DNA from 4 places in the Enterobacter sp. ECC-219 genome. Region 3 is predicted to be linked to each of the others. Evidence: predicted binding sites of a transcription regulator. Region 3 holds the regulator's gene; each other region holds the start of a gene.
The links. The regulator sigma-54, encoded in region 3, starts transcription at its own class of promoters, with help from an activator protein. The targets are predictions, from matches to a motif close to GTTGGCACANNTTTCGCTNT.
Positions count from the first base shown of each region.

Region 1: the regulator sigma-54 is predicted to act here: its motif matches at 2,551-2,570, upstream of glnA (glutamate--ammonia ligase).
Region 2: the regulator sigma-54 is predicted to act here: its motif matches at 2,833-2,852, upstream of glnK (P-II family nitrogen regulator).
Region 4: the regulator sigma-54 is predicted to act here: its motif matches at 4,700-4,719, upstream of hydN (electron transport protein HydN).

Region 1 covers NZ_CP143680.1:577,651-584,828, forward strand. The annotation lists gene V1603_RS02730 (autotransporter outer membrane beta-barrel domain-containing protein) at 1-400, shown strand, start outside; gene typA (ribosome-dependent GTPase TypA) at 455-2,278, opposite strand; gene glnA (glutamate--ammonia ligase) at 2,657-4,066, shown strand; gene glnL (nitrogen regulation protein NR(II)) at 4,236-5,285, shown strand; gene glnG (nitrogen regulation protein NR(I)) at 5,297-6,709, shown strand; gene V1603_RS02755 (YshB family small membrane protein) at 6,820-6,930, shown strand; gene hemN (oxygen-independent coproporphyrinogen III oxidase) at 6,998-7,178, opposite strand, start outside.
Region 2 covers NZ_CP143680.1:1,798,994-1,806,171, reverse strand. The annotation lists gene tesB (acyl-CoA thioesterase II) at 1-835, shown strand, start outside; gene amtB (ammonium transporter AmtB) at 1,122-2,408, opposite strand; gene glnK (P-II family nitrogen regulator) at 2,444-2,782, opposite strand; gene V1603_RS08435 (SmdB family multidrug efflux ABC transporter permease/ATP-binding protein) at 3,003-4,784, opposite strand; gene V1603_RS08430 (SmdA family multidrug ABC transporter permease/ATP-binding protein) at 4,777-6,549, opposite strand; gene V1603_RS08425 (Lrp/AsnC family transcriptional regulator) at 6,580-7,038, opposite strand; gene V1603_RS08420 (PLP-dependent cysteine synthase family protein) at 7,154-7,178, shown strand, end outside.
Region 3 covers NZ_CP143680.1:58,440-65,617, reverse strand. The annotation lists gene rapZ (RNase adapter RapZ) at 1-252, opposite strand, end outside; gene ptsN (PTS IIA-like nitrogen regulatory protein PtsN) at 298-789, opposite strand; gene hpf (ribosome hibernation promoting factor) at 872-1,159, opposite strand; gene rpoN (RNA polymerase factor sigma-54) at 1,182-2,615, opposite strand; gene lptB (LPS export ABC transporter ATP-binding protein) at 2,663-3,388, opposite strand; gene lptA (lipopolysaccharide ABC transporter substrate-binding protein LptA) at 3,395-3,949, opposite strand; gene lptC (LPS export ABC transporter periplasmic protein LptC) at 3,918-4,493, opposite strand; gene kdsC (3-deoxy-manno-octulosonate-8-phosphatase KdsC) at 4,490-5,056, opposite strand; gene kdsD (arabinose-5-phosphate isomerase KdsD) at 5,071-6,057, opposite strand; gene V1603_RS00310 (calcium/sodium antiporter) at 6,071-7,048, opposite strand.
Region 4 covers NZ_CP143680.1:4,601,167-4,608,344, forward strand. The annotation lists gene norW (NADH:flavorubredoxin reductase NorW) at 1-760, shown strand, start outside; gene V1603_RS21885 (HoxN/HupN/NixA family nickel/cobalt transporter) at 874-1,896, opposite strand; gene hypF (carbamoyltransferase HypF) at 1,898-4,114, opposite strand; gene hydN (electron transport protein HydN) at 4,121-4,666, opposite strand; gene V1603_RS21900 (LacI family DNA-binding transcriptional regulator) at 4,798-5,811, opposite strand; gene ascF (PTS cellobiose/arbutin/salicin transporter subunit IIBC) at 6,025-7,178, shown strand, end outside.

The DNA.
Region 1 (7,178 bases), 520 kb from region 3:
CCAGCCGAAGGCGCAGGCCGTTTGGATGGACGTGCAGGCTGACGACCATCGCGAACGTAACGGTACGCGGGTGAAAGACGAAACTCAGGGGAACCTGATGACACGTCTTGGCGTGAAGGCCTACATCAGCGGACATAACGCGATGGATGACGGTAAATCACGCACCTTCCAGCCGTTTATCGAGGCGAACTGGATCCACAATACCCAGACCACGCGCATTCGCATGGATGACGTTAGCAATGAGATGCGCGGTGCACGCAATATTGGTGAGTTAAAGACAGGCGTAGAGGGGCAGATTACGCCGCAGCTTAGCGTCTGGGGCAATGTGGCTCAGCAGATTGGCGACAAAGGCTACAGCGATACGCAGGGGATGCTTGGGGTGAAATACAGCTTCAAGTAACAACAAAAAAGCCGCTGAGGGATCAGCGGCTTTTTTTACTACGGATTGACCGTATTAGTCTTCTTTCGCACCGCGCATAGCACGTTTACGATCGTTCTCGGTCAGGTGACGTTTACGGATACGAATTGACTGTGGCGTCACTTCTACCAGTTCGTCATCATCGATGAACTCCAGAGCCTGCTCCAGCGTCATCTTGATCGGTGGAACCAGAACCGTTGCTTCGTCAGTACCGGACGCACGCATGTTGGTCAGTTTCTTACCGGTCAGGCAGTTTACGGTCAGGTCGTTAGAACGACTGTGAATACCGATGATCTGGCCTTCGTAAACTTCAGCACCGTGACCCAGGAACAGCTTACCGCGATCCTGCAGGCCGAACAGCGCAAACGCAACCGCTTTACCCTGACCGTTGGAGATCAGCACGCCGTTGTTACGCTGGCCCACTTCGCCCGGACGAACGTCGTCATAGTGGCTGAAGGTGGAGTACAGCAGGCCGGTACCGGAGGTCATGGTCATGAACTCAGAACGGAAGCCGATCAGGCCGCGGCTTGGGATCACGTAGTCGAGACGTACGCGGCCTTTGCCATCTGGATTCATGTTTTTCAGGTCGCCTTTACGCTCGCCCAGCGCCTGCATCACAGAACCCTGATGCTGCTCTTCAACGTCCAGCGTGACGTTTTCGAACGGCTCTTGTTTACGGCCGTCGATTTCGCGGAAGATAACTTTCGGACGGGAAACCGCCATCTCGAAACCTTCACGACGCATGTTTTCGATCAGAACAGACAGGTGCAGCTCACCACGACCAGAAACGCGGAATGCATCAGCGTCTTCGGTTTCTTCAACGCGCAGCGCAACGTTGTGCACCAGCTCTTTGTTCAGGCGGTCAAGGATCTGACGAGAGGTAACGAACTTACCTTCTTTGCCACAGAACGGAGAGGTGTTGACGTTGAAGAACATAGAAACGGTTGGTTCATCAACGGACAGGGCTGGCAGCGCTTCGACGTTCTGCGGATCGCAGATGGTGTCGGAGATGTTCAGTTCACCCAGACCGGTGATCGCGATGATGTCGCCCGCTTCAGCGATGTCGCTCTCGATACGCTCAAGACCCAGGTGAGTCAGTACTTTACCGACTTTACCGTTACGGGTTTTGCCTTCGCTATCGATGATCGTGACCTGCTGGTTAGGCTTCACTTTACCGCGCTTGATACGGCCAATGCCGATAACGCCAACGTAGTTGTTGTAGTCGAGCTGGGAGATCTGCATCTGCAGGGTGCCTTCCAGGTCAACGTTCGGCGCAGGGACACGGTCAACAATCGCCTGATACAGCGGGGTCATGTCTTCAGCCATGTCTTCGTGGTCCAGACCAGCGATACCGTTCAGCGCAGAAGCGTAAACGATAGGGAAGTCCAGCTGCTCGTCGGTCGCGTCGAGGTTAACGAACAGGTCGAATACCTGGTCAACAACCCAGTCAGGACGCGCGCCAGGGCGGTCAACTTTGTTGATAACAACGATTGGCTTCAGACCATGGGCAAAAGCTTTTTTGGTCACGAAGCGCGTCTGTGGCATTGGGCCATCCATTGCGTCAACGACCAGCAGAACGGAGTCTACCATGGACATTACACGTTCAACTTCACCACCGAAGTCGGCGTGCCCTGGGGTATCAACGATGTTGATACGGTAGTCATTCCATTTAATCGCGGTGTTTTTCGCGAGGATAGTAATCCCACGCTCTTTCTCCAAATCGTTGGAGTCCATCACGCGTTCTTGGGTTTCGGCACGTGCATCAAACGTACCGGATTGCTGCAGCAGCTTATCAACCAGGGTAGTTTTACCATGGTCAACGTGCGCGATGATGGCGATGTTACGCAAATTTTCGATCACAACTTTGCCTCAGGCATTTAGAAATAGCGCGTTATTGTACACGGATTAATCGCACTACAAAACAGGATCACAAACATCCCCCGCAAACAAGTATTGCAGAGATGCTTTGTGATCGCTTTCACGGAGCGGTAAAAGGGCACTTTAACGTAAATTGCACCAATATGGTGCTCAACGTTCACAATGAAGCACTATACTGGTGCAACAAATCCATCATGGTGCAGCCCTTTTGCACTATGGTGCGCATGATAACGCCTTTTTGGGGTGTTTTAAAAGTTGGCACAGATTTCGCTTTATAAAAAATACATGGCAACAGCCAGTACAAACAGAAATTGAAGACCTCGTTACCACGACGACAATGACCAATCTGGAGAGTTAAGTATGTCCGCTGAACACGTTTTGACGATGCTGAACGAACATGAAGTGAAGTTTGTTGATCTGCGCTTCACCGATACCAAAGGTAAAGAACAGCACGTCACAATCCCTGCTCATCAGGTGAACGCCGAATTCTTTGAAGAAGGCAAAATGTTTGACGGCTCCTCCATTGGTGGCTGGAAAGGCATTAACGAATCCGACATGGTTCTGATGCCAGACGCAACCACTGCGGTCATTGATCCGTTCTTCGAAGAACCAACCCTGATCATCCGCTGCGACATCCTCGAGCCAGGCACGCTGCAGGGCTACGACCGCGACCCACGTTCTATCGCTAAACGCGCTGAAGAATACCTGCGTTCTACCGGCATCGCGGACACCGTTCTGTTCGGGCCAGAGCCAGAGTTCTTCCTGTTCGACGACATCCGCTTCGGTGCCTCTATTTCCGGTTCCCACGTGGCTATCGACGACATCGAAGGTGCATGGAACTCTTCCACCAAATACGAAGGTGGTAACAAAGGTCACCGTCCTGGTGTGAAAGGCGGTTACTTCCCGGTTCCTCCGGTCGACTCTGCACAGGACATCCGTTCCACCATGTGTCTGGTGATGGAAGAGATGGGCCTGGTTGTTGAAGCGCACCACCACGAAGTGGCGACTGCTGGTCAGAACGAAGTGGCAACCCGCTTCAACACCATGACCAAAAAAGCGGACGAAATTCAGATCTACAAATACGTTGTGCACAACGTTGCGCACCGTTTCGGTAAAACCGCGACCTTCATGCCAAAACCAATGTTTGGCGACAACGGTTCCGGTATGCACTGCCACATGTCTCTGTCCAAGAACGGTACCAACCTGTTCTCTGGCGACAAATACGCCGGTCTGTCCGAGCAGGCGCTGTATTACATCGGTGGTGTTATCAAACACGCTAAAGCGATCAACGCCCTGGCGAACCCAACCACCAACTCCTACAAGCGACTGGTACCGGGGTACGAAGCACCAGTGATGCTGGCCTACTCTGCGCGTAACCGTTCTGCTTCTATCCGTATCCCGGTGGTAGCTTCTCCGAAAGCGCGTCGTATCGAAGTGCGCTTCCCGGACCCAGCGGCTAACCCATACCTGTGCTTCGCAGCACTGCTGATGGCCGGTCTGGACGGTATCAAGAACAAGATCCACCCGGGCGAAGCGATGGACAAAAACCTGTACGACCTGCCGCCAGAAGAAGCGAAAGAGATCCCACAGGTTGCGGGTTCTCTGGAAGAAGCCCTGCAGGCGCTGGACGCAGACCGCGAGTTCCTGACCGCAGGTGGCGTATTCACTGACGACGCTATCGATGCTTACATCGCTCTGCGTACTGAAGAGAACGACCGCGTGCGTATGACTCCGCATCCGGTTGAGTTCGAACTGTACTACAGCGTTTAATTTAGTTGTTTTACCCGGCGTGAAAAGCGCCGGGGGTAGTTGCCGTGGAAACTTTTAGCCCATCTCCGGATGGGCTTTTTTCTCCACCAACAACCTGATCTCACGCGCTTTTTACGCCGAAACCGCTATACTGCACTAAAATAGTGCAACTACTCCAGGAGACTGCTGAATGGCAACTGGCACGCTGCCCGATGCTGGGCAGATCCTCAATTCTTTAATTAACAGTATATTGCTGGTCGACGACGAGCTGGCCGTCCATTACGCCAACCCGGCGGCGCAACAGCTGCTCGCCCAGAGTTCACGCAAACTGTTTGGCACCCCGCTTCCTGAGTTGTTGAGCTATTTTTCGCTGAATATTGGCCTGATGCAGGAAAGCTTGCAGGCCGGCCAGGGGTTTACCGATAACGAAGTGACGCTGGTGATCGACGGGCGCTCGCACATTCTGTCGCTTACCGCGCAACGACTTCCCGAGGGAATGATCCTGCTCGAAATGGCGCCGATGGATAACCAGCGTCGCCTGAGCCAGGAACAGCTGCAGCATGCGCAGCAAATTGCCGCCCGTGACCTGGTGCGAGGTCTGGCGCATGAAATCAAAAATCCGCTGGGTGGGTTACGCGGCGCGGCACAGCTTCTGACCAAAGCGCTGCCCGACCCCGCGCTGGCGGAGTACACCAACGTCATCATTGAGCAGGCGGACCGCCTGCGTAACCTGGTTGATCGCCTTCTTGGGCCGCAGCAGCCCGGCATGCACGTTTCAGAAAGCATTCATAAAGTGGCTGAACGGGTGGTGAAGCTTGTCTCCATGGAGCTGCCGGAGAACGTCACGCTGGTGCGTGATTACGACCCCAGCCTGCCGGAACTGGCGCATGACCCCGATCAGATTGAGCAGGTACTGCTGAATATTGTGCGCAATGCCCTGCAGGCGCTGGGGCCGGAAGGCGGCGAGATTATTTTACGCACCCGCACCGCCTTCCAGCTCACGCTGCACGGCGTGCGCTATCGTCTGGCGGCCCGTATCGACGTTGAGGATAACGGTCCCGGTATTCCTGCGCATCTGCAGGACACCCTGTTCTACCCGATGGTAAGCGGGCGCGAAGGCGGTACGGGTCTGGGCTTATCTATCGCCCGCAGCTTGATCGATCAGCACTCCGGAAAAATTGAATTTACCAGTTGGCCGGGACATACCGAGTTTTCGGTTTTCCTGCCGATTAAAAAATAAAGGTGACGTTTATGCAACGAGGGATAGTCTGGGTAGTCGATGACGATAGCTCCATCCGTTGGGTGCTTGAACGCGCGCTCACAGGGGCAGGATTAAGCTGCACGACGTTTGAGAGCGGCAGCGAAGTGCTCGACGCACTCACCACCAAAACGCCAGATGTTCTGCTTTCGGATATCCGTATGCCGGGCATGGACGGGCTGGCGCTGTTAAAGCAGATCAAACAACGCCACCCGATGCTTCCGGTCATCATAATGACCGCGCACTCCGATCTGGATGCCGCGGTGAGCGCCTATCAGCAAGGGGCGTTTGATTACCTGCCCAAACCGTTTGATATCGACGAAGCGGTGGCGCTGGTTGAGCGTGCGATTAGCCACTACCAGGAGCAGCAACAGCCCCGCCACGCGCCCGATTTTGGGCCAACGACGGACATCATCGGCGAAGCGCCGGCGATGCAGGATGTATTTCGCATTATTGGCCGTCTGTCCCGCTCGTCCATCAGCGTATTGATTAACGGTGAATCGGGAACCGGTAAAGAGCTGGTGGCGCATGCCTTGCATCGCCATAGCCCACGGGCAAAAGCGCCGTTCATCGCCCTGAATATGGCGGCGATCCCGAAGGATTTGATTGAATCCGAGCTGTTCGGCCATGAAAAGGGGGCATTTACCGGCGCAAATACCATTCGCCAGGGGCGCTTTGAGCAGGCTGACGGCGGCACGCTTTTCCTGGACGAGATCGGCGATATGCCGCTGGACGTTCAGACCCGCCTGCTGCGCGTACTGGCCGACGGGCAGTTTTACCGCGTGGGCGGCTATGCGCCGGTGAAGGTGGACGTGCGCATTATTGCCGCGACGCACCAGAACCTGGAGCTGCGCGTGCAGGAGGGGAAATTCCGTGAGGATTTATTCCATCGCCTGAACGTCATCCGCGTTCATCTGCCGCCGCTGCGCGAGCGTCGGGAAGATATTCCCCGCCTGGCGCGTCATTTCCTGCAGGTTGCCGCCCGCGAGCTGGGCGTGGAAGCCAAGCAGCTGCACCCGGAAACCGATGCCGCCCTCACCCGTCTGGCGTGGCCGGGCAACGTCCGTCAGCTGGAAAACACCTGCCGCTGGTTAACCGTGATGGCCGCCGGACAGGAAGTGCTGATTCAGGATTTACCGGCCGAGCTGTTTGAGGCCACCGCGCCAGAAAGCAGTACCGGACACGCGCTGCCGGACAGCTGGGCGACGCTGCTGGCGCAGTGGGCCGACCGCGCGCTGCGTTCCGGTCATCAAAACCTGCTGTCTGAGGCTCAGCCCGAGATGGAGCGTACGCTGTTGACCACCGCGCTTCGTCATACGCAGGGCCATAAGCAGGAAGCCGCTCGCCTGCTGGGATGGGGACGTAATACCCTGACGCGCAAGCTTAAAGAGCTGGGAATGGAGTAAGATTCCCCGAAGTGTAAAGGTTATTAATTGAGCGCAAATTGCCGTTATTTTGCGCTTTACTGTTCCGATGAGTTTTGTATGATCGTGCCCGGAAATCGAGGGTGGAGATCATGCTGGAAACATTAGTCAATATGCTCTCTAGCGGAGCAGTTGAAAGCCACACGCCACAAACCGCCGTTGCGGCGGTGCTGTGTGCGGCGCTGGTTGGGCTGTTTAGCTAGCGGGGTTGAACGTAAAAGCCGGGTGGCGGCTTCGCCTTACCCGGCCTACGTTTCGTGCTTTTGCGATTTAAATCACCCGCGAGAACTGCTGCAGTCGCGCTTTCTGGCGCAGATACGCGTCAAAGCACATACAGATGTTACGGATCAACAGACGCCCTTTCGGCGTGACCTCAATTGAACTCTCCGACACATCCACCAGCCCGTCTTTCGCCAGCGGCGCAAGAAGCTCCAGGTCTTGTGCAAAATAA
Region 2 (7,178 bases), 1.7 Mb from region 3:
GACATTACTGAATCTGGAAAAAATTGAGGAAGGACTCTTTCGCGGACAGAGCGAAGACCTGGGCTTACGTCAGGTGTTCGGCGGGCAAGTCGTCGGACAAGCATTGTACGCTGCAAAGGAGACTGTCCCGGCAGACCGTCTGGTACACTCATTCCACAGCTATTTCTTACGCCCTGGCGACAGCGCTAAACCGATCGTGTATGACGTTGAAGTTCTGCGAGATGGCAACAGCTTCAGCGCTCGCCGCGTAGCGGCCGTTCAGAACGGTAAGCCGATCTTTTATATGACCGCCTCTTTCCAGGCACCGGAGCCGGGGTATGAGCATCAGAAAGTGATGCCGCCAGCACCGTCGCCTGACGAACTTAAGTCAGAGACCGATATCGCCCGCGCGCTGGCGCATCTGCTTCCGCCACAGGTCAAAGAGAAGTTTCTCTGCGATAAGCCGCTGGAGATCCGCCCGGTTGAGTTCCATAACCCAATGAAAGGCCATACCGCCGAGCCGAAACGCCAGGTCTGGATCCGCGCCAACGGCACCGTGCCGGAAGATTTCCGCGTGCATCAGTATCTGCTGGGCTACGCGTCAGACTTCAACTTCCTGCCGGTTGCGCTACAGCCGCACGGCGTTGGCTTCCTTGAAAAAGGGATGCAGGTCGCGACCATCGATCACTCCATGTGGTTCCACCGTCCGTTCAATATGAACGAGTGGCTGCTTTACAGCGTGGAGAGTACCTCAGCGTCGAGCGCTCGCGGGTTTGTGCGTGGAGAGTTTTATACTCAGGACGGCGTGCTGGTCGCTTCTACGGTGCAGGAAGGGGTAATGCGTAATCGCGGTTGATGTTGTGCGGCCTGATGCCCTCACCCTGCCCCTCTCCCACAGGGAGAGGGAATACACATTAAAAACGGTAACCAAAGGTTACCGTTTTGCTTTTACCTTGTGCGGCCTGATGCCCTCACCCTGCCCCTCTCCCACAGGGAGAGGGAATACACACTAAAAACGGTAACCAAAGGTTACCGTTTTGCTTTTACCTTGTGCGGCCTGATGCCCTCACCCTGCCCCTCTCCCACAGGGAGAGGGAATACACACTAAAAACGGTAACCAAAGGTTACCGTTTTGCTGTTTATCAGGCGTTATACGCATTCTCGCCGTGGCTGTTGACGTCCAGACCTTCGCGCTCCTGCTCTTCCGGTACGCGCAGACCAACCGTCATATCCGCCAGCTTATAGCCGATGAAAGCGACAACGGCAGACCACACCACGGTGATAGCAATACTTTCCAGCTGCACCAGCACCTGATGAACCATCGTCACGCCTTCAGCGTAGCCCACGCCACCGAGCGATTTCGCGGCAAAGATACCGGTCATGATACAGCCGACGATGCCGCACACGCCGTGCACGCCAAATACATCGCATGGGTCGTCAACGCGCAGCACACGTTTCAGTGCGGTAACGCCCCACAGACCCGCAAGACCCGCGACCAGACCCACCAGCAGCGCACCGCCTACGCCAACATAACCACACGCAGGGGTGATACCAACCAGACCGGCAATCGCACCTGAACAGGCACCCAGCAGGGAAGGTTTACCGCGTACCGCCCACTCGCCGAATACCCAGGAGAGGATCGCACCCGCCGTGGCCACAACGGTGTTCACGAAGGCCAGCGCGGCGATTTCGTTTGCTGCACTGGCGGAACCGGCGTTGAAACCAAACCAGCCAAAGTAAAGGATAGCCGTACCGGTAAACACCATCGGCAGGTTGTGCGGTTTGAACGCTTCTTTACCGAAGCCCACGCGTTTGCCAATCAGGTACGCCCCCACCAGCCCCGCTACTGCGGCGTTGATGTGAACAACGGTACCGCCCGCGAAGTCCAGCGCGCCGTGCGTTGCCAGCAGACCACCGCCCCAGACCATGTGCGCAATCGGCACATAGGAGAGGGTCAGCCAGACCACCACAAAGATCAGGACGGCAGAGAAACGAATGCGCTCCGCCAGCGCGCCAACGATCAGCCCGACGGTAATGCAGGCGAACGAGCCCTGGAACGCAACGTGAATATACTGATAGAAACTGCCCATCAGCGCGGTCAACTCAATATTTTTCAGCATCACCCAGTCGAAGTTACCAAAGAAGGCGTTGCCGGTGCCGAAGGCCAGCGAGTAGCCGTAAACCACCCACAGCACGCAGACCAGCGCGAACGTCACGGCAACCTGCGTCAGCATGGAGAGAACGTTTTTGCCGCGGATCAGGCCGCCGTAGAACAGCGCAATGCCCGGGATAGACATGAACAGTACCAGCGCGGTGCTGATCATCATAAAGGCGTTATCGGCCTTGTCAGCCACGGCAGGGGCAGCCAGCGCCAGGCCCGGCAGCAGTGCCAGCGAACCCAGACCCGTTTTAAGTGTTGCTATCTTCATTTTCTCGATCCCTATCACTGTGTGCCAGGCGTTATTTACAGTGCCGCTTCGTCAGATTCGCCGGTACGAATGCGAATGACGCGCTGCAGTTCGGCAACGAAAATTTTGCCGTCGCCAATTTTGCCGGTGTAGGCCGCTTTGCTAATCACATCAATCACTTCATCAAGCTGATCGTCAGCAATCGCGACATCAATTTTTACTTTTGGCAGAAAGTTAACGCTGTATTCCGCCCCGCGGTAAAGCTCGGCATGACCCTTCTGACGACCAAAGCCTTTCACTTCGGTGACAGTCAGTCCCTGAATACCCATTGAAGACAACGCTTCACGCACGTCTTCGAGTTTGAATGGTTTGATTACCACCGTAACCAGCTTCATAGATCCCCTCCAGTCAGAATTCGGTAATGGCCGCAGCTCACGCAGAAGGTATTGCAAGGGGTGTGCCAGAAATGAAAACGAGGGGGGAAAGCGGTGCGACGAGCGTTACGCCGTCTTCATTAACGAACCGGCGAAAAAAAACGCACCATGTCGGTGCACGGTGCGTTTCAGTATTGCACCAACAGGAATGACTGTTAGCGCGTTGCTTTGTTTTGGTGCATCAGGCGCTGAGCGACTCTTCATCACGCACGCTGGCGGCCAGCTCTTCGCCCGCAAGCTGAAGCTGGTACATCTGCCAGTAGCGTCCTTTAGCTTCCAGCAGTTCACGGTGCGTGCCGCGTTCCACGGCTTGTCCCCGGTGCAGCACCAGAATGGTATCGGCATCGACAATGGTGGAAAGGCGGTGGGCAATCACCACCAGAGTCGTATGATCGCGCACGGCGGCCAGCGCCTGCTGGATGGCCTGCTCGGTGCCGGAGTCAATGCTGGCCGTCGCTTCATCCAGAATCAGCACCTGCGGGGTTTCGATCAGCACCCGCGCCAGCGCGAGAAGCTGCTTTTGCCCCACGGAGAGGTTGTTCCCCTGCTCGCCCAGCTTCGTATTGATCCCATCGCTAAACCCGCGCGCCAGTTCTGCCAGCTGCACTTTTTCCAGCACGTCCCAGACCTGCTCCTGGGTATAGTCCCGCCCCAGGGTCACGTTGGCGTAGAAGGTATCGGCCAGAACGACCGGATCCTGCTGCACCATCGCGACGCCTTTACGCAACACGTTGTGGCTGAGAGACGCGAGCGGGCGTCCGTCGAGGCGAATTTCGCCTTGCGTGACCGGGTAGTAGCCCATCAACAGGCTGGCAAGCGTGCTCTTGCCGCTGCCCGTATGCCCTACCAGCGCAACAAAACCGCGCGACGGAACATCCAGCGTAATGTCCTGCAACACCAGCCGGTCTTCGCGATAGGCAAACGAGACGTTATCAAAGGCAATATCCCCGCTTTGCAGAGGTCGCTCATCATTGCCGTAGGCCTGGCGCGGTCTGTCCATCAGCTCAAACACTCGCTCACCGGCGACGACCGCCTGCTGCAGCATCGATTGCTGGGTAGTGAGCTCGATCAGCGGCTCGTTAAGACGTCCGAGATAGCTAATAAAGGCGTACAGCACGCCGACTTCAATCGTACCGCTTGAGCTCAGCCCAAAGAGCATCAGCAGCCCGCAGAGTACCAGAGCAGAGAAAAGGCTGAGCAGCGGACGGAGCAGGAAACCGTCCAGGCGCAGCGTCTGCATACGCGCCATGTAGTGCGAACGGCTGGCTTCCCCCATCCGCTCGCCAAAGCGGGCCTGCTGGCGGAACTGCTGGATGACGCTCATGCCGTTAATCACTTCGTTGAAACCATCGTTGATGTCGGCCAGATAGGCGCGAACCCGGCGCACAATCGGCGTGCTGTATCGCTGGTAGATCACCATCACGATCAGCACCGCCGGGAAGATGGTAATCGCCACCAGCGCCATGCGCCAGTCGAGGCTGAACATCGCCACCAGCATCGCGCCAATCAGCGCCGCGCTGCGTAACACCGTCGCGACCACGGTGACGTACAGATCGCGGATCACCTCGGTATCGTTGGTCACGCGCGAAATCACCTGCCCGACCGGCTGGATATCAAACTCGCTGAGCGGCTGGCGCAGCGCCGCGTCCATCACATCCGTGCGCAGCTGCTGAACGACGCCCACGGCTGCACGGTTAAACAGCAGCGACTGCGCATAGTGCAGCCCTGCCGCCGCCAGCTGCAGGCCAACGTAGGCCACGCCTAAGCCCGCTACCAGCCCCAGCGGCAGATAGCTTTTGGCGACCATGTTGTCGATAAAATAGCTGATGAGCAGCGGGCCGCTCACCTCAGCAATCGCCGCAATCCAGAGTAAAAGCACGGCCACGGAGAGCGGTTTACGCCACGGCGAGCCGTAAGCCAGCAGACGTTTGAGCGTCGGCCACATCGTTCCGAGCTTACGCATTGGCGGCCTCCTCATCCTGTCCCGGCGCATCGTCCAGCGCCGCCTCAAGCTGTTGATAGCGATACATATCGCGGTACCAGCCCGGCTGTTCGACAAGGGCTTCATGCTGCCCACGCTGGGCAATGTGCCCGTGCTGTAAGACCAGAATTTCGCTGGCCTCAGTGAGCGCTGACAAACGGTGGGCGCAGATAATCACCGTGCGGCCGTCGCCCCACTGGCGCAGGTTATGCAGAATCTGATGCTCGGTACGGCCGTCCACGGCGGAAAGCGCATCGTCCAGGATCAAGATTTCAGCATTCAGCAGCAGCGCGCGGGCAATCGAGATCCGCTGTTTCTGCCCGCCGGAGAGCATGACGCCACGTTCCCCGACTTCCGTTTCATAGCCCTGCGGCAGGCGCAAAATATCGTCATGTACGCTGGCTAAGCGCGCCACGTGTTCGATCTCTTCCTGCGTCGCCGACGGATGACCAAGAGCAATGTTATTCGCCACGGTGTCCGAAAATAAAAACGGCGTCTGGCTGACGACCGCCAGGCGACCGCGCCACTCGTCCAGCAGCAGGTTCGTCAGGGAGATATCATGGAAACGAATATCGCCCTCGGTGACGTCAAAGTGGCGCTGCAGCAGAGAGAGAACGGTACTTTTACCGGACCCCGTTGGGCCGCAGATGCCCAGCATCTGGCCCGGCTGCAGCGTAAAGCTAACGTTTTCCAGCACCGGATGTTCCGTTTGCGGATAGACAAATTTACGAACGTCGACGTTCATGACGCCGCGCCCTTCCGGCACCGCTTCGCTGCCGTCATTGACCACCGGGGCTTCGGCCAGCATGGCGCGAATGCGGCTGTAGGCGGCGCTGCCGCGCTCAACAATGTTAAACATCCAGGCCAGCGCCAGCATCGGCCAGATCATTAACCCCAGATACATCGCAAAGCTGGTTAATTGCCCCAGGGTCAGCGTGCCCTGCACCACCATCCAGCTCCCGCCGCCAATGGCAAGCAGGTTTGCCATGCCGATTGCGATATAAATCGTCGGGTCAAACCGGGCGTCGATACGCGCGACGCGCATGTTCTTCGTCCCCGTGTCCGCCGCATCGGCGGCAAACAGCGCGGACTGCCTGTCCTCCAGGCCAAACGCTTTGATCATGCGGATGCTGGTCATGCTCTCCTGGGTGCGATCGTTCAGAGATGAAAACGCCGCCTGCGCCAGCTTGAAGCGCTCGTGCAGCTGTTCGCCGTAGCGATTGATCGCCAGCGCCATCAGCGGCATCGGCAGAAGCGCCAGCAGGGTCAACTGCCAGCTGATCTGCGTGGACATGACGATCAGCACCGCGCAGCCCATCACCAGCGAGTCCACCAGCGTCAGCACCCCTTCCCCGGCGGCAAAGACCACGCGATCGACGTCGTTAGTCGCGCGAGCGATAAGATCCCCGGTGCGGTGGCGGAGATAAAACTCAGGATGCTGTCGGCTCAGCTGGCGGTAAAAATCTTCGCGCAGCTCAACGGCCAGCTGATAGGACGCACCAAAAAGCAGCACGCGCCAGACGTAGCGCAGGAGATAAACAATGACCGCCGTCAGCACCAGCGTGCCGACCCACATCAACACCCGTGCGGTGGTGTAATGCTGTTCAGTGACGCCATCCACGACGTAGCCCACCACCTTCGGCGGGATCAGCTGCAAAATGGCAATGATAATAAGCAGGGCGACTGCACCGAGGTAGCGTTGCCACTCCCGACGAAAGTACCAGCTTAATTGGGCAAATAATCGCACGCGGTTTGTTCCTGAAGGTATTTTACGAAGTTATTCAATGGGTAATGCTGTGGTGTACTTTATCTGTTCCATGGCGAAGCTTGAGGTGACGTCCGACAAGCCCGGGACGCTGTTCACCAGCCGCTTGTAGAAGTCATCATAGCGCTTCATGTCAGCCACCTGGACGCGCATCAGGTAATCGTACTCGCCGGCCATACGCCAGAAGCCGAGCACCTCGGGCATCTCAGATACCTGAGTGACGAAGCGGCAATACCACTCGCTGCTGTGGTGTTGAGTTTTTATCAGCACAAATGCCGTCAGCCCAAGCCCCAGTTTTTCAGGATCGAGTAACGCGACGCGGCCCAGCAGAATACCGTCATCTTCCAGCTTTTTTAGGCGCTTCCAGCACGGTGTGGTGGTCAGATTAACGGCATCTGCCAGCGCCTGCAAAGAGAGGGTACAGTCACTTTGCAGCAATGAAAGGAGCTTGCGGTCAATTTTATCTAGCATACCCACCTCACAGAGAAAATTTTTCTCCCTTCATTCTATTTTAAAGGCCAGATAGCAACAATTTTTTCTGTGCTTTTCGCTATGCTGGGCACAAAATGACAAACGGATAACTACGATGAATAGCACCTGGGTTAAACATG
Region 3 (7,178 bases):
GAACAGCAGTTGAGGCGAGAACGCGTCAGGCAGGTTACTCATTGCCTGTTCGAAGATCTCCGGGGATTCGGGCATGTTACGCACGTCGATACTGACGGCGGCGGAGGTTTGTCTCTCCGCTAGCGTGCGTGCCAGATCGGGCAATAACACGACCGGCAGGTTATCGACGCAGTAAAAACCCATGTCTTCCAGCGCACGCAGGGCAACGGATTTTCCCGACCCTGAACGACCGCTGACAATCATCAGCACCATGTTCCGTTTCTCCTCAGGACAACAGATGTGAAGGCCATCACCTGGTTATGCGTCATCCTGATTGCCTTCTGCTTCAGTGATAATTTGATAAAGCTCTTCATCACTTTGGGCCGAGCGCAGTCGACGGCAGATGGTTTTATCCGCCAGACGTTTAGCAACCAGCGAAAGCGTATGCAGATGGGTCTTGGTCTGGTCGGCAGGCACCAGCAGCGCGAAGAGGAGATCGACGGGCTGGTTATCAATGGCGTCAAAAGCGATTGGCGTTTCCAGCTGCACAAACACACCGACGGCACGCAGGGTATCCTCTTCCAGCTTGCCGTGCGGGATCGCGATGCCGTTGCCGATACCGGTACTGCCCATCTTTTCACGGGTCAGAATCGCTTCGAACACCACCTGCGGCGGCAGGCCCAGCTGTTTTGCAGCCAATTCACTGATGATCTCCAGCGCACGTTTTTTGCTCTGGCAGTGAACGGCACTGCGGGTACATTCCTGGTTAAGGACATTGCTCAGTTGAAGAGCGGAATCGTTGTTTATCATAATTTCACCTAAGCGCTAACTGTACAAATGGCCTGTTGTGTTTCACAACAGGCCGTCCTGCACCCGTTAACTGCCCGGACAATTAGTGTTGTTTCAGTTTATCTTTATGTTTATTGAGCTGTCGCGCAAGCTTGTCAATCAAGCCGTCGATAGCCGCGTACATGTCCTGCCCTTCCGCACTGGCATGGAGCTCACCCCCGTTTACATGCAGGGTCGCATCCGAGATATGAGTCACTTTCTCCACTTTTAACACAACGTAGACCTGGTTGATCCTTTCGAAATACTGTTCAAGTTTCGCGAACTTAGCGTTCACGAAGTCACGTAAGGCCTCAGTAATCTCGACGTTGTGTCCTGTGATATTGAGCTGCATAGTGTCTTCCTTATCGGTTGTGTCAGACCAGCTGTTTACGCTGGTTAGACGGCGGAATGGATAAAGACTCTCGATACTTCGCAACAGTACGACGTGCCACCATAATACCCTGATCGGACAGCATGGTGGTCAACTTACTGTCACTTAGTGGCTTCGCGGGGTTCTCCGCGGCGATCAACTTCTTCACCAGTGCGCGAATCGCCGTTGACGACGCTTCGCCGCCGCCCTCGGTGTTCACATGGCTGGAGAAGAAATACTTAAGCTCAAAAATACCGCGCGGACTGTGCAGATACTTCTGCGTGGTGACGCGGGAAATGGTGGATTCATGCATCTCGACGGCCTGGGCGATATCCGCCAGTACCATCGGTTTCATATACTCTTCGCCCTGCTCAAAGAATGCCTGCTGCTGTTCGACGATGCAGCGGCTCACGCGCAGCAGGGTATCATTCCGGCTCTCCAGGCTCTTGATCAACCATCGCGCTTCCTGAAGATTGCTGCGAATATATTGATTGTCGGAGTCGTTGCGCGCGCTGGTGCACATAGAGGCGTACTGCTGGTTGATTTGCAGGCGAGGGATGCTGTCAGAGTTCAGTTCAACGACCCAGCGGTCATTGTGTTTTCTGACCAGCACGTCCGGGATAACGTACTCGGGTTCGCTGGTCTGGATCGACTGACCGGGACGCGGATCGAGAGACTGGATCAGATTTACCGCCTCTTTCAGCACCTCTTCCTTCAGGCGCGTCACGCGCATCAGGGTGCGGAAATCGTGGTTAGCCAGAAGATCCAGATGATCGCTGATGATTAAGCGCGCTTCGTCGAGCCACGGCGTCTCTTTGCTGAACTGAGAAAGCTGGATCAGCAGGCAGTCGCGCAGGTCTTTCGCGGCCACCCCGACCGGATCGAAGCGCTGAATGCGTTTCAGTACCGCTTCAATCTCCTCAATCTCAATCTCTTCATCGCCCATGCTTTCCAGAATGTCGTCCAGCGTGACGGTCAAATAACCGGTGTCATCAACGGCGTCGACAATCGACGTGGCAATGGCACGGTCGGTATCGGAGAAGGGGGTAAGCTCTACCTGCCACATGAGGTAATCCTGCAGCGACTGGGTGGTTTCGCCCTGGTAGACCGGTAGCTCGTCGTCCTGGTAGTCTGCACGCGTGCCGGAAGGGGTCCCGGCGGTATAGATTTCATCCCAGCTGGCATCCAGCGGAAGCTCGTCCGGCATCTCTTTTTGTTCGAGGGCATCCGCGGTGTCGAGCGCTTCTGTATCCTGTGACTGCTGGGTATCTACCTCGTCATGAAGATCGGCTTGCTCCAGCAGGGGATTGCTGTCCAGCGCCTGCTGGAGCTCCTGCTGAAGTTCTAACGTGGACAGCTGCAACAGGCGAATTGCCTGCTGTAGCTGCGGCGTCATCGCCAGCTGTTGGCTGAGCCTTAATTGCAAACCTTGCTTCATGTTCAGAGCATTTTTCTCCGGTTCGGCGTTACGTTACCTCTACCCTATCAGAGTCTGAAGTCTTCCCCAAGATAGACACGCTTAACATGATCGTCTTCGAGGATCTGCTGCGGCGTACCGTGGGCGATCAGATTGCCCTGGCTCACGATATACGCGCGTTCACATACCGCCAGCGTTTCACGAACGTTGTGGTCGGTGATCAGCACGCCAAGCCCGCTGTCACGCAGATGCTCGATAATGCGTTTAATGTCGATAACGGAGATTGGGTCAACGCCCGCAAACGGTTCATCCAGAAGGATAAACTTCGGATTGGCGGCCAGCGCGCGCGCAATCTCAACACGACGGCGTTCCCCCCCGGACAATGCCTGGCCCAGGCTGTCGCGCAGGTGCTCGATGTGAAACTCTTCCATCAGCTCGTTGGCGCGATCCTGACGCTGTTCGTTGGTCAGGTCGTCGCGAATTTGCAGGACCGCCATCAGGTTATCAAAGACGCTCAGACGACGGAAAATAGAGGCTTCCTGCGGCAGATAGCCGATGCCACGGCGCGCGCGCGCGTGCAGCGGCAGCAGGCTGATGTCTTCATCGTCAATAATAATGTTGCCGGCATCGCGCGGCACAATACCAACCACCATGTAGAAGGTGGTGGTTTTACCCGCACCGTTCGGGCCAAGCAGGCCCACAATTTCGCCGGAGTTGACGGTCAGACTGACATCTTCTACGACACGGCGGCCTTTGTAAGCCTTCGCGAGATTTTTTGCAGTTAATGTTGCCATAGCGAATTAGTTACTCTTCTTCTGTGCCGGGGCCTGGCCCTTGCCTTTGTCCTGCAGCTGCGACGGAACCAGCACGGTGGTTACGCGTTTGCCTTTCTCGCTGGAGGCCTGCATTTTTTGCTCTTTCACCAGATAGGTAATCTGGTCACCGGTAATATTGCTGTCCAGCTGTTCCAGATAGGCGTTTCCGGTCAGGATGACCAGATCCTTCGCCAGCTCATAGTGCATATGCGAGGCGTGGCCCTTCACCGGCTTGCCGTTGTCCTGCATCTGGTAGAAGGTGGCCGGGTTGCCGTAGCCATCAATAATCTCTTTGCCCTGCTCGCCGCCCGGACGGGTAACGACCACCTTATCGGCATTAATTTTGATGGTGCCCTGCGTCATGACGACGTTACCCGTGAAGGTAACGACGTTACCCTGCATATCGAGAGACTGGGTGTCGGACTCGATATGGATCGGCTGGTCGGTATCGCCCGTTACAGCAAGCGCGGGGAGACTGGCCGCCAGCATCGCGCTGGCGATAATTACTTTAAGGCTGAGTTTGTTTGTTTTGAATTTCATAGGAGGTTCTAACCTTTTCAATCAGCTCGGCGTTCTTGCTGCGTAAGTTCCCGCGCATTCTTAAACCGCTGGAATTAAATGTTGTGCCATACAGTGTGACCAGATCCTGCGACGTCACGTCCTGGGTTACCAGGTTGATCTGGGCATTATCCGTCGTAATTTTTCTCAGTTGCGAGTCAGCGGTCAGGGCGTTGACTTCAACGTGGCCATACAGATAAAGCATACGATCATTTGTCAGTTTGGCCCGATCTGACTTAATTGACCACGTCGGCACTTTGTCTTTATCGAATGTGGTCATGACAGGTTGGGTAAACCACGAAACGCCGTCATCGGAAAAGTATTCAACATGCTGGGCAATCAGGCGATAGTTCAGCGCACCTTCCGGGCTATAGACCACGGTGTCGCTGTGATCGCTTTTATAGGTTGGATCGTTATTGTTGACCACTTCTGTTTGCGTGTCGTCGCGATCGGCAAGGTTCACGCCAATCAATACCAGTGCGACAAGCGAAAGCAGAATGATAACCCAACGTCTGGTTTTACTCATATCGATTGCCCTTTGGCTTCATCAAGCTTGCCCTGCGCCAGCAGAAGCAGATCGCAGACTTCACGGACGGCACCCCGGCCACCGTTGATGCAGGTAACGTAGTCAGCGCGCGGGATCAGTAACGGGTGAGCATCAGCAACCGCGATGCTGAGACCGACTTTAGCCATCACCGGCCAGTCAATCAGATCGTCCCCGACGTAGGCCACGTTCTCCGGTGCGATAGCCAGTTTACCCAGTAAATCGTTGAACGCTGCCATCTTATCGGATTGACCCTGGTAAAGATGGGTAATCCCTAAGGTTTCACAGCGGTCTTCTACCAGTTTAGCTTTTCGTCCGGTGATGATAGCAACCTCGATACCCGAAGTGAGCGCACAGCGGATACCGTAGCCGTCGCGAACGTTAAACGCTTTCAGCTCTTCACCATTATTGCCCATGTAAATCAGGCCATCGGAAAGTACGCCATCCACATCCAGAATGAGCAGACGAATGTTTTCCGCCTTTGTCATCATCTGGGTACTGACCGGACCATAACAGGTTGCAAGGGATGCACCCGCATTACTCATTGTCTTATCCTTTATTACACTACGCCAGCGCGCAGCAGATCATGCATATGTACCACACCCAGCAACTGGTCGCCATCGGCAACCATAACGGAGGTGATATGGCGGGACTGCATCAGGTTCAGCACATCCACGGCCAGCGTTCCCGGACGCACGCGGATGCCACCGGGCGTCATCACGTCGGCAATGCCAAGCGTGCGGACATCTACACCCATGTCGAACACGCGACGCAGGTCGCCATCGGTGAAGATCCCCTGAATTTTCATCAGATCGTCGCACACGACCGTCATACCCAGATTCTTGCGGGTGATTTCCAACAGCGCATCACGCAGGGAGGCTTCTTTACTGACGTGAGGGATCTCATCCCCGGTGTGCATAATATCGTTTACCCGCAGCAGCAGCTTGCGCCCCAGCGCGCCGCCCGGGTGGGAAAGCGCGAAATCTTCCGGCGTAAAACCGCGGGCTTCGAGCAGCGCGACGGCAAGGGCATCGCCCATGACCAGCGCGGCAGTTGTGCTGGACGTCGGCGCCAGACCCAGCGGACAGGCCTCTTTCGGTACTTTAACGCACAGGTGAATATCGGCCGCACGCGCCATGCTACTTTCCGGACGGCTGGTCATGCAAATCAGGGGCACCTGCAGTCGCTTCAGTACGGGGATCAGCGCCAGAATTTCATTGGACTCCCCGGAGTTGGACAGCGCAATAACGACATCCTGCGGCGTGACCATCCCCAGATCGCCGTGCGCGGCTTCCCCAGGGTGTACAAAGAAAGACGAGGTTCCGGTGCTGGCAAATGTTGCTGCCATTTTGCGTCCAATGTGGCCGGACTTACCCATCCCCATCACCACGACTTTGCCGGCACAGTAGAACATCTTCTCACATGCCAGACTAAAATCCTGATTAATGTACTGATCTAACTGCGCCAGACCTTCACGTTCAATCTCCAGAACCTCTTTGCCTGCTTTCTGAAAGTCAAAACCCGGCTGCAATTCTATTTGCGACATAATGCGTTTCCGTTTACCCAGAGAGAAGAGGCGAGAGCCAGTACAGCATCGCCATCCATACGATAAATCCACCCGTCAGCAGCGCGCCTGCGCCTTTGCCGATCTGTCGTTGCCGCCGCCAGCAAAGCAGGGCAAATATCACGCTGACCAATAACATCACGCCGTAGTCGCGCGAGAACGCCAGGGGATTAAAGGGCCCTGGCGTAATCAGGGCCGGCAGGCCCATCACAATGGCGATATTGAAAATGTTGGAACCGATGATATTACCAATGGCGATGTCATCTTCCCCTTTACGCGCCCCCGCAATGGCGGTGGCCAGCTCAGGCAGGCTGGTGCCGATAGCAATAACCGTCAGGCCGATCGTCAGCTCACTCATGGCGAAATAGTTCGCCAGCACCGTCGCGTTATCCACGACCATGCGCGTTGCCATTGGCATGATGATCAGCGCGACGCCAAGCCAGAGCAGGGCGACCGGCAGCGTGCCTTCGCGCGGAAGTTCGGCAACCTGCTCACGCGTCAGGCTGTCCTGACCCTGCTTTTCCGCCTGGCGGGCAATTTTAACACTATACAGCAGCCAGATGACGGCCAGCGCCAGCAGGAAAATGCCGTCGCTGTAGCTCAGTACACCGTCATAAAATACGCACCCTGCCAGCAGGCTTACGACTAACATTAGCGGCAATTCACGGCGCAGAACATCAGAATGCACGCGAAATGGATGGAGAAGTGCCGCAAGGCCTAAAATCAGTAATATATTGACAATGTTAGAGCCAATCGCGGTGCCAATTGCCAGGTCTAACTGACCATGCAGCGACGCCGAGACGGAGACGATGATTTCAGGAAGTGATGTGCCAACGCTGACCACGGTCATCCCGATGACAACAGGCGGTACGCCCGTCAGGCGACACAGGATAGATGCAGCAAAGACTAAACGGTCAGCACTGTAGACCACTAACAGTAAACCAATAATTAACAGTGCTGTTGCTAAAAGCATCAAAAGTCCTTTCTTCAGGTATACTTGTCGGTCCATCGCGCGGGAATGGCTGGACTGCATACGGTCTGAGGCGTAACGAATTCCTAATTTTGACTTTATGCGCCGGAAAAGTAAAACAAATGCCAGCTTT
Region 4 (7,178 bases), 490 kb from region 3:
CAACAGCCAGCAGGAGTACCAGGCCAGCGAAACCCTGCTCCGCGATGCGCAACGGGTGATGATTGTCGGCGGCGGGCTGATCGGCACCGAGCTGGCGATGGATTTCTGCCGCGCGGGGAAATCCGTCACCCTGGTTGACCACGCGGCCAGTATTCTGTCGGCGCTGATGCCCGCAGAAGTAAGCAGTCGCTTACAGCATCGTCTGACCGATATGGGCGTCCATCTGCTGCTGAAATCGCAGCTGCAGAGCCTGAGCAAAACCGAAGGCGGTATTCGCGCCACGCTCGACCGCAGCCGCAGCGTAGAAGTGGATGCGGTGGTTGCCGCGACAGGGCTGCGTCCGGAAACCGCGCTGGCGCATCGCGCAGGGGCTGAGATAAACCGCGGCGTGAAGGTAGACTGCTACCTGCAAACCACGCGGCCGGACATTTATGCCCTGGGCGACTGTGCGGAAATTAACGGTGAAGTGCTGCCCTTTTTGCAGCCGATTCAGTTAAGCGCAATGTGTCTGGCGAAAAATCTGCTCGGCGGAAGCGCGCCGCTGAAATTGCCCGCCATGCTGGTAAAAGTAAAAACGCCGGAATTACCGCTGCATCTCGCAGGTGAAACGCAGCGTCAGGATCTGAACTGGCAAATTACCCTCGAACCGCAGGGAATGGTCGCGCGAGGTGCGGACAGCGAGGGTCAGATACGCGCCTTTGTCGTCAGTGAAGAGCGGATGAAGGAGGCGTTCACACTGCTAAAATCGCTACCTGCTTAACCCTCGCAATGCCTGCTGGCGCTCCGCTTACCCGGCCTACTCAACCCCAAAACGGTAAACCTTGTAGGCCCGCGCAAGCGTAGCGCCGCCGGGCAAAAAAAGGGCTGGGTAGTTCAGGAACGCACCACCAGCGCGTCGTAGCCGCGCCAGCGGTAGTTGACCATGGAGATCAGCCAGCAGGCGACAAACAGCCCGACCACCACAAACCCGGCGTTGCCCAGGTTGTCGTTTACCGCGCCGATCAGATCCCAGACGCCGCCGCTGAGGGCAAATTTGTCCATCAGCAGGCCCAGCGCTTCCAGCCCGCCGATAAACAGCGCCACCACCACGGAGGTGCCGGTGATGGTCATGTTGTAGTAGAGCTTGCGCTGCGGTTTATCAAACGCCCAGCCATAAGCGCCGACCATCAGCAGGTTATCGAGAGTATCCACCAGCGCCATGCCGCCGGCGAAGAGCGCCGGGAAGATCATGATTGACCATACCGACATGCCGCTGGAGGCGCTGGCGGCAGAGATCCCCAGCACGCCGATCTCGGTGGCCGTGTCAAAGCCAAGGCCAAACAGGAAACCGACCAGGTACATCTGCCAGCTTTTATTCACCAGGCGGAAGGTTTTGCCAAACAACCAGTTCATGACGCCGCCCTGGGCAGGCAGCGTGATGTCTCCCTGCACCGGCTGGCCTTTTTTCAGCGCCTGAAAACTGCGCCAGACCCCGCGAAGGATCACCATATTCACCAGCGCCATCGCCAGCAGGAAGGTGGCGGACACCGCGGTGCCAATCAGGCTCCCGGTCTCGTGGAACCATGCCATGTTTTTCTGAAACGCCGTGGCGGTGGCGGCGATGGCGATGGAGGCCAGCACCACAATGGTGGAGTGACCCAGCGAGAACCACGCCCCCACCCCGGACGGACGCTTGCCCTGCTGCATCATCTTACGCGTCACGGTATCAATGGCCGCGATGTGGTCGGCGTCCACGGCGTGACGCAGCCCGTAGCACCACGCCAGCAGGCTGGCCGCCATCAGCGCCGTGCTGCCGCTGAAGGTGTGCCATGCCCATCCCCAGGCCAGCAGGTTTGCCATTACCAGAGCCAGCAGCAGAAGCGCGGCGCGAGGTTCGTTGCGTAACAGTCGTAACATTTTAAATCCTTTTTGAACATGACCGGGCAGCGGCGACCACCGCCTGCCCGAAGGAGATCGCTCCGTCACCTGCGGGCAGGCGCGAAGGAAAAAGAAGCGTAAAGTCAGAAAGATAGTGACGCAGGCGCGCGCGCAGCAGACGGTTGTGCAACACGCCGCCGCTGAGGCAGATTGTCGACAGCGACAGGCGTCGGGCATGGCACGCGGCGAGCTGCGCCAGCCCTTTTGCCAGCGCGTCGTGAAAGGCCCACGCGCGCTCGCGGGGCTCCGCCTGCCAGCTCAGCCACTGCCGCCAGAACAGCGCGAGGTTATCCACTTCCAGCGTCACCGGATGATCAACCCCCGCGCACTGCGATGCCAGCGCCTCCAGCCGACAGGCCGCTTCGCCTTCGTAGCGCTGCACGTCGATGCCCAGCGCGCAGGCGACGGCGTCAAACAGACGACCGCAGGAAGACGCCCGCGGCGCGTTGATGCCGCGCGACACAGCCGTTGCCAGCAGTGGCCAGTTTTGACGCTGGACTGCCCGCGTTTCCGGGTACTTCTGCCAGTCCGGGACAAACGCCAGACAGTGGGCAAGCAAATTTCGCCACGGCTGCGTCGCCGCCAGATCGCCCCCCGGCAGCGCAACGGCAGGCAGGCCGCCGAGCCGTTCGCAGTCGAGATAGTTGACCCGCAGGCACTCGCCGCCCCACAGCGCGCCGTTCTCACCCATGCCGATCCCGTCCAGCGTCAGGGCGATAACGTCTCCGCCGTCGAGCGGCCAGCCGTTCTCCGCCAGACACGCCGCCGCATGGGCGTGATGATGCAGCACGGTTTCGACGGGCAGCGCCTGCTCCTGCGCCCACCGTCGGGCGCGGTACGCCGGATGGGCATCGCACACCGCGCGCTCCGGCTGAAAGGCATAGATGTCCTGCATCGTCGAGAGCGCGCTGTGCCACTGCGCCTCGACGCCCTCGTCGCTGAGATCGCCAAAGTGCTGACTCAGTACCGCCTGGTTCCCGCGCACCAGGCAGAAGGTGTTTTTCATCTCTGCACCGGTGCACAGCATGGCGGGGATATCCTCAAAACCCGCGGGCAACGTGACGGCGTCCGGCACAAAGCCGCGCGCGCGACGCAGGATAGCGCCATCCCGATCCATCACCGAATCATCCATGCGTTGAAGGATGTCGCGGTTATGCAGCAGGAAGCCGTCCGCGATGCCGCTGAGTTCCTCCAGCGCCTGCTGGTTAGTGACGGCAGGCGGTCTGCCGCTGAGGTTGCCGGAGGTCATCACCAGCGGGCGCCGGCACTCCATCATCAGAAGATGCTGGAGCGGGTTCGCGGGCAGCATCACGCCAACGCAGTCGAGCCCCGGCGCAATTTCCTCGGGGAACGCGGGAAGCGAGGCTTTTGGCGTGAGCACAATCGGTGCAGCGGGCAAGCGTAGCAGCGTCTGTATCGTCTCCGGCAGGTCGTTCGCATCCGGGATCATCACCGCCAGCGGCTTCGTCGGGCGCTGCTTGCGCATCCGCAGTTTCAGTATCGCCTGCGGATCCAGCGCGTCGCAGACGAGGTGGAAACCGCCCAGCCCTTTAACCGCGACAATGCCGCCGCCTTTCAGCATCGCCACCGCCGCGCGTAAAGCCGATTCACGGGTAGCAACGGCATCTCCGGCCTGCCATTCCAGCTGCGGCCCGCAGTCCGGGCAGGCCACCGGCTGGGCGTGGAAACGCCGGTCAGCCGGGTTGCGGTACTCGGTTTCGCACGGCGCGCACAGCGGAAATGCGGCCATCGACGTGGCCGGACGGTCGTAGGGCATCGCGCGGATAATAGTAAACCGCGGCCCGCAGTGGGTGCAGTTGATAAACGGGTAACGGTAGCGGCGCTCGCCAGGGTCGCGCATTTCAGCCAGACACGCCGGACAGGTGGCGGCATCCGGCACGATTTGCGTGTCCATCACTCCGCGCTCGCTCTGGCGGATGGTAAATTCCGTCGGCACGCCAGACCAGCTGTAGGGCTGCGTATCAACCTCGTCGATACGCGCCAGCGGTGGGCAGTCCTGGCGCAGCCTCGCGGTAAAGTCCCCCCCATTACCCGCGAGACGCACCAGAACACCCTCTCCGTCGTTGCAGACATCGCCCACAAGCTTCAGCCGGTGCGCCAGCTGCCAGACGAAGGGCCGAAACCCCACGCCCTGCACCTTGCCGCGCACCCGAAGCTGTACGCCGTTAACGCTCATCGCGGCTTAAAACAGCAGCGATGACGATGTGTCGAACGCCGCGCGACGGCGCTTTTCGGCGCTCATCTGCTCAAGCTTATCGCGATCCACGCAGACCAGCGCGTGCGTCGGGCAGGCTTCCATACAGGCCGGGCCGGCTTCACGGTGATAGCAAAGGTCGCATTTATTGGCTTCGGCCTTCTCTGCCCGCACGCTCAGCCCCATACCGCTGTTGCGCACCACCGGACGAACCACCACCTCCATCGCGCCATACGGGCAGGCGACAACGCAGGTTTTGCAGCCGATACAGCGCTCCTGCATCACGTGCACAAAGCCCTTCTCGCGCTTAATCGCCCCGTTCGGGCAGACGTTGGCGCACGGTGCGTCTTCGCACTGGCGACAGATGGCGGCGGTGGAAATATTCACGCCTTTAATGACGTGGATGCGCGGCAGGAAAGTATCAGGAGTGAGAGAGGCGCAGTCCTGCTCCGCCTGATGGGAAACCACGCACGCCACTTCACAGGTACGGCAACCAATGCACTTACTGGCATCGGCCATAATAAAACGGTTCATCTGCTTCTCCGGCATAACTGTTATGCGCGAAGCTATTCATAAACCGTGCCAACATTTAAGGTATTGATTTTAAGAGAAATGTAAAACAAATTTTCTGTCATCGTCATTAGTGACGATGACAGATGTCGACGTCAGCGGTACGGGCCATCAATGACGGAGTCGCGCAGGACAAGCTCGCCGGAGAAGGTTTGCTGATATTTAAACTCCCCGCCGTCGAGCATGAAGATCAGGCGGCTGATGGTCTCCTGAATCATCTCCGTCACCGGAATACGCACGCTGGAGAGCGATGGCACGATATAGGGCGCGATGGCCACGTCGTCAAAACCGATGACGGATACCGCGTCCGGCGTAGCGACGCCGCTGTCGTGCAAGTGCTTGATGGCGCCGATCGCCATATCGTCATTGCTCGCCACCAGCGCGGTAAAGCGTTCCCCGCGAGCAAGCAGTTCAGAAACCGCCGCTGCGCCGCTGGTGGGGTTCCACTTCCCCTGCGCAATCAGCCCCTCGCGCAGCGGAATAGCGTGCTGCACCAGCGCATCCCTGTAACCGGAAAGACGCTCGACCCCGGTGGGGGAATCCATCGAGCCGGTGATAAACGCAATCTCCCGGTGCCCTTTTGCAATCAGCTGCGACACCGCGTCCTGACACGAGGCTTTATGATCGGACCAGACGCTGTGGCTGCTGTTTTTCCGCAGGCGGCGGTTGAGCACCATAATCGGCTGCTCGCATTTCTCAACGAGCTCGTCCAGCTCTTCCACGTTCAGAAAACGCGGGTAAATAATCACCGCATCGCAGCGCATATCCAGCAGATACTGGATCGCCTCGCGCTCTTCTTCGGCGCTGTGCTTGCCGTCGGCGAGGATCAGCTGCCGCCCTTTTTCTTCCGTCATCCGCGCGGCGTGAAACAGCAGTTCGCTAAAGTAGACGCCGTGATAAAGGGTGTTCGTCACCACCAGCCCCAGGGTCTGGGTGCGTTTGGTCGCCAGGTTGCGCGCCAGCAAATTCGGGCGATAGCCGCTCTCTTCAATGGCCTGAAACACCCGGTCTTTGGTCTCCTGGCTAACGTAGCCGTTGCCCGACAACACCCGGGAAACCGTCGCTTTCGAAACGCCTGCCCGCTTCGCCACTTCCAGCATCGTGGTCATACTGTTCTTCCATCCGAAACTCATGCGGGCAGTGTACTGCACCGCGGAAAAATTGTCGCAGCGGCAACATCACGCTTTCGGCATCTCATTGCGATCTGAATCACGAAAAAGAAAAATGTTCAAAAAGCGGTCTTGTTTCATCAAAAGAAACTCATGATGATTATGTGGAACCGGTTTCCTACATTTCACACAACGATAACAGGATCACATCCGATGGCCAAAAATTACGCTGCGCTGGCGAACGACGTTATCAGCGCGCTGGGCGGCAAAGAGAACATCGTCGCCGTCACCCACTGCATGACGCGACTGCGTTTCGTTCTGAAAGACGAAACCCTCACCGACGTTGCGCGCCTGAAAAGCATCAGCGGCGTGCTCGGCGTGGTGCGCAATGACAACCAGTGTCAGGTCATTATTGGCAACACCGTTTCACAGGCGTACCGCGAAGTGGTGAGTCTGTTGCCAACCAGCCTGCAGCCTGCCGTACCGGAAGGTCCGCAGAAACTGACCTTACGCCGCATTGGTGCCGGGATCCTCGACGCGCTGATCGGCACCATGTCCCCGCTGATCCCGGCTATCATCGGCGGTTCGATGGTCAAGCTGCTGGCGATGATCCTTGAGATGACCGGCGTGCTGCCAAAAGGCGCGCCGACGCTCACCATTCTGACCGTCATCGGCGACGGCGCGTTCTTCTTCCTGCCGCTGATGGTAGCGGCCTCGGCGGCGGTGAAGTTCAAAACCAATATGTCTCTGGCGATCGCCATCGCGGGCGTGCTGGTGCACCCGAGCTTTATCGAGCTGATGGCGAAAGCCGCGCAGGGCGAACACGTTGAGTTCGCCTTTATTCCGGTGACGGCGGTGAAATACACCTACACCGTCATCCCGGCACTGGTGATGACCTGGTGCCTGTCGTACATCGAACGCTGGGTAGATCGCATTACCCCGGCGGTAACCAAAAACTTCCTGAAGCCAATGCTGATCGTGCTGATTGCCGCCCCGCTCGCCATCGTGCTGATTGGCCCGCTCGGGATCTGGATCGGTAGCGCCATCTCCGCGCTGGTCTACACCATTCACGGCTATCTGGGCTGGCTCTCCGTCGCCATCATGGGCGCGCTCTGGCCGCTGCTGGTGATGACCGGGATGCACCGCGTGTTTACGCCGACCATCATTCAGACCATCGCCGAAACGGGCAAGGAAGGGATGGTCATGCCGTCGGAAATCGGCGCTAACCTGTCGCTCGGCGGCTCGTCGCTGGCGGTGGCCTGGAAAACCAAAAACCCGGAGCTGCGCCAGACGGCGCTGGCGGCAGCGGCCTCCGCCATTATGGCGGGGATCTCTGAACCGGCGCTGTACGGCGTGGCGGTGCGTCT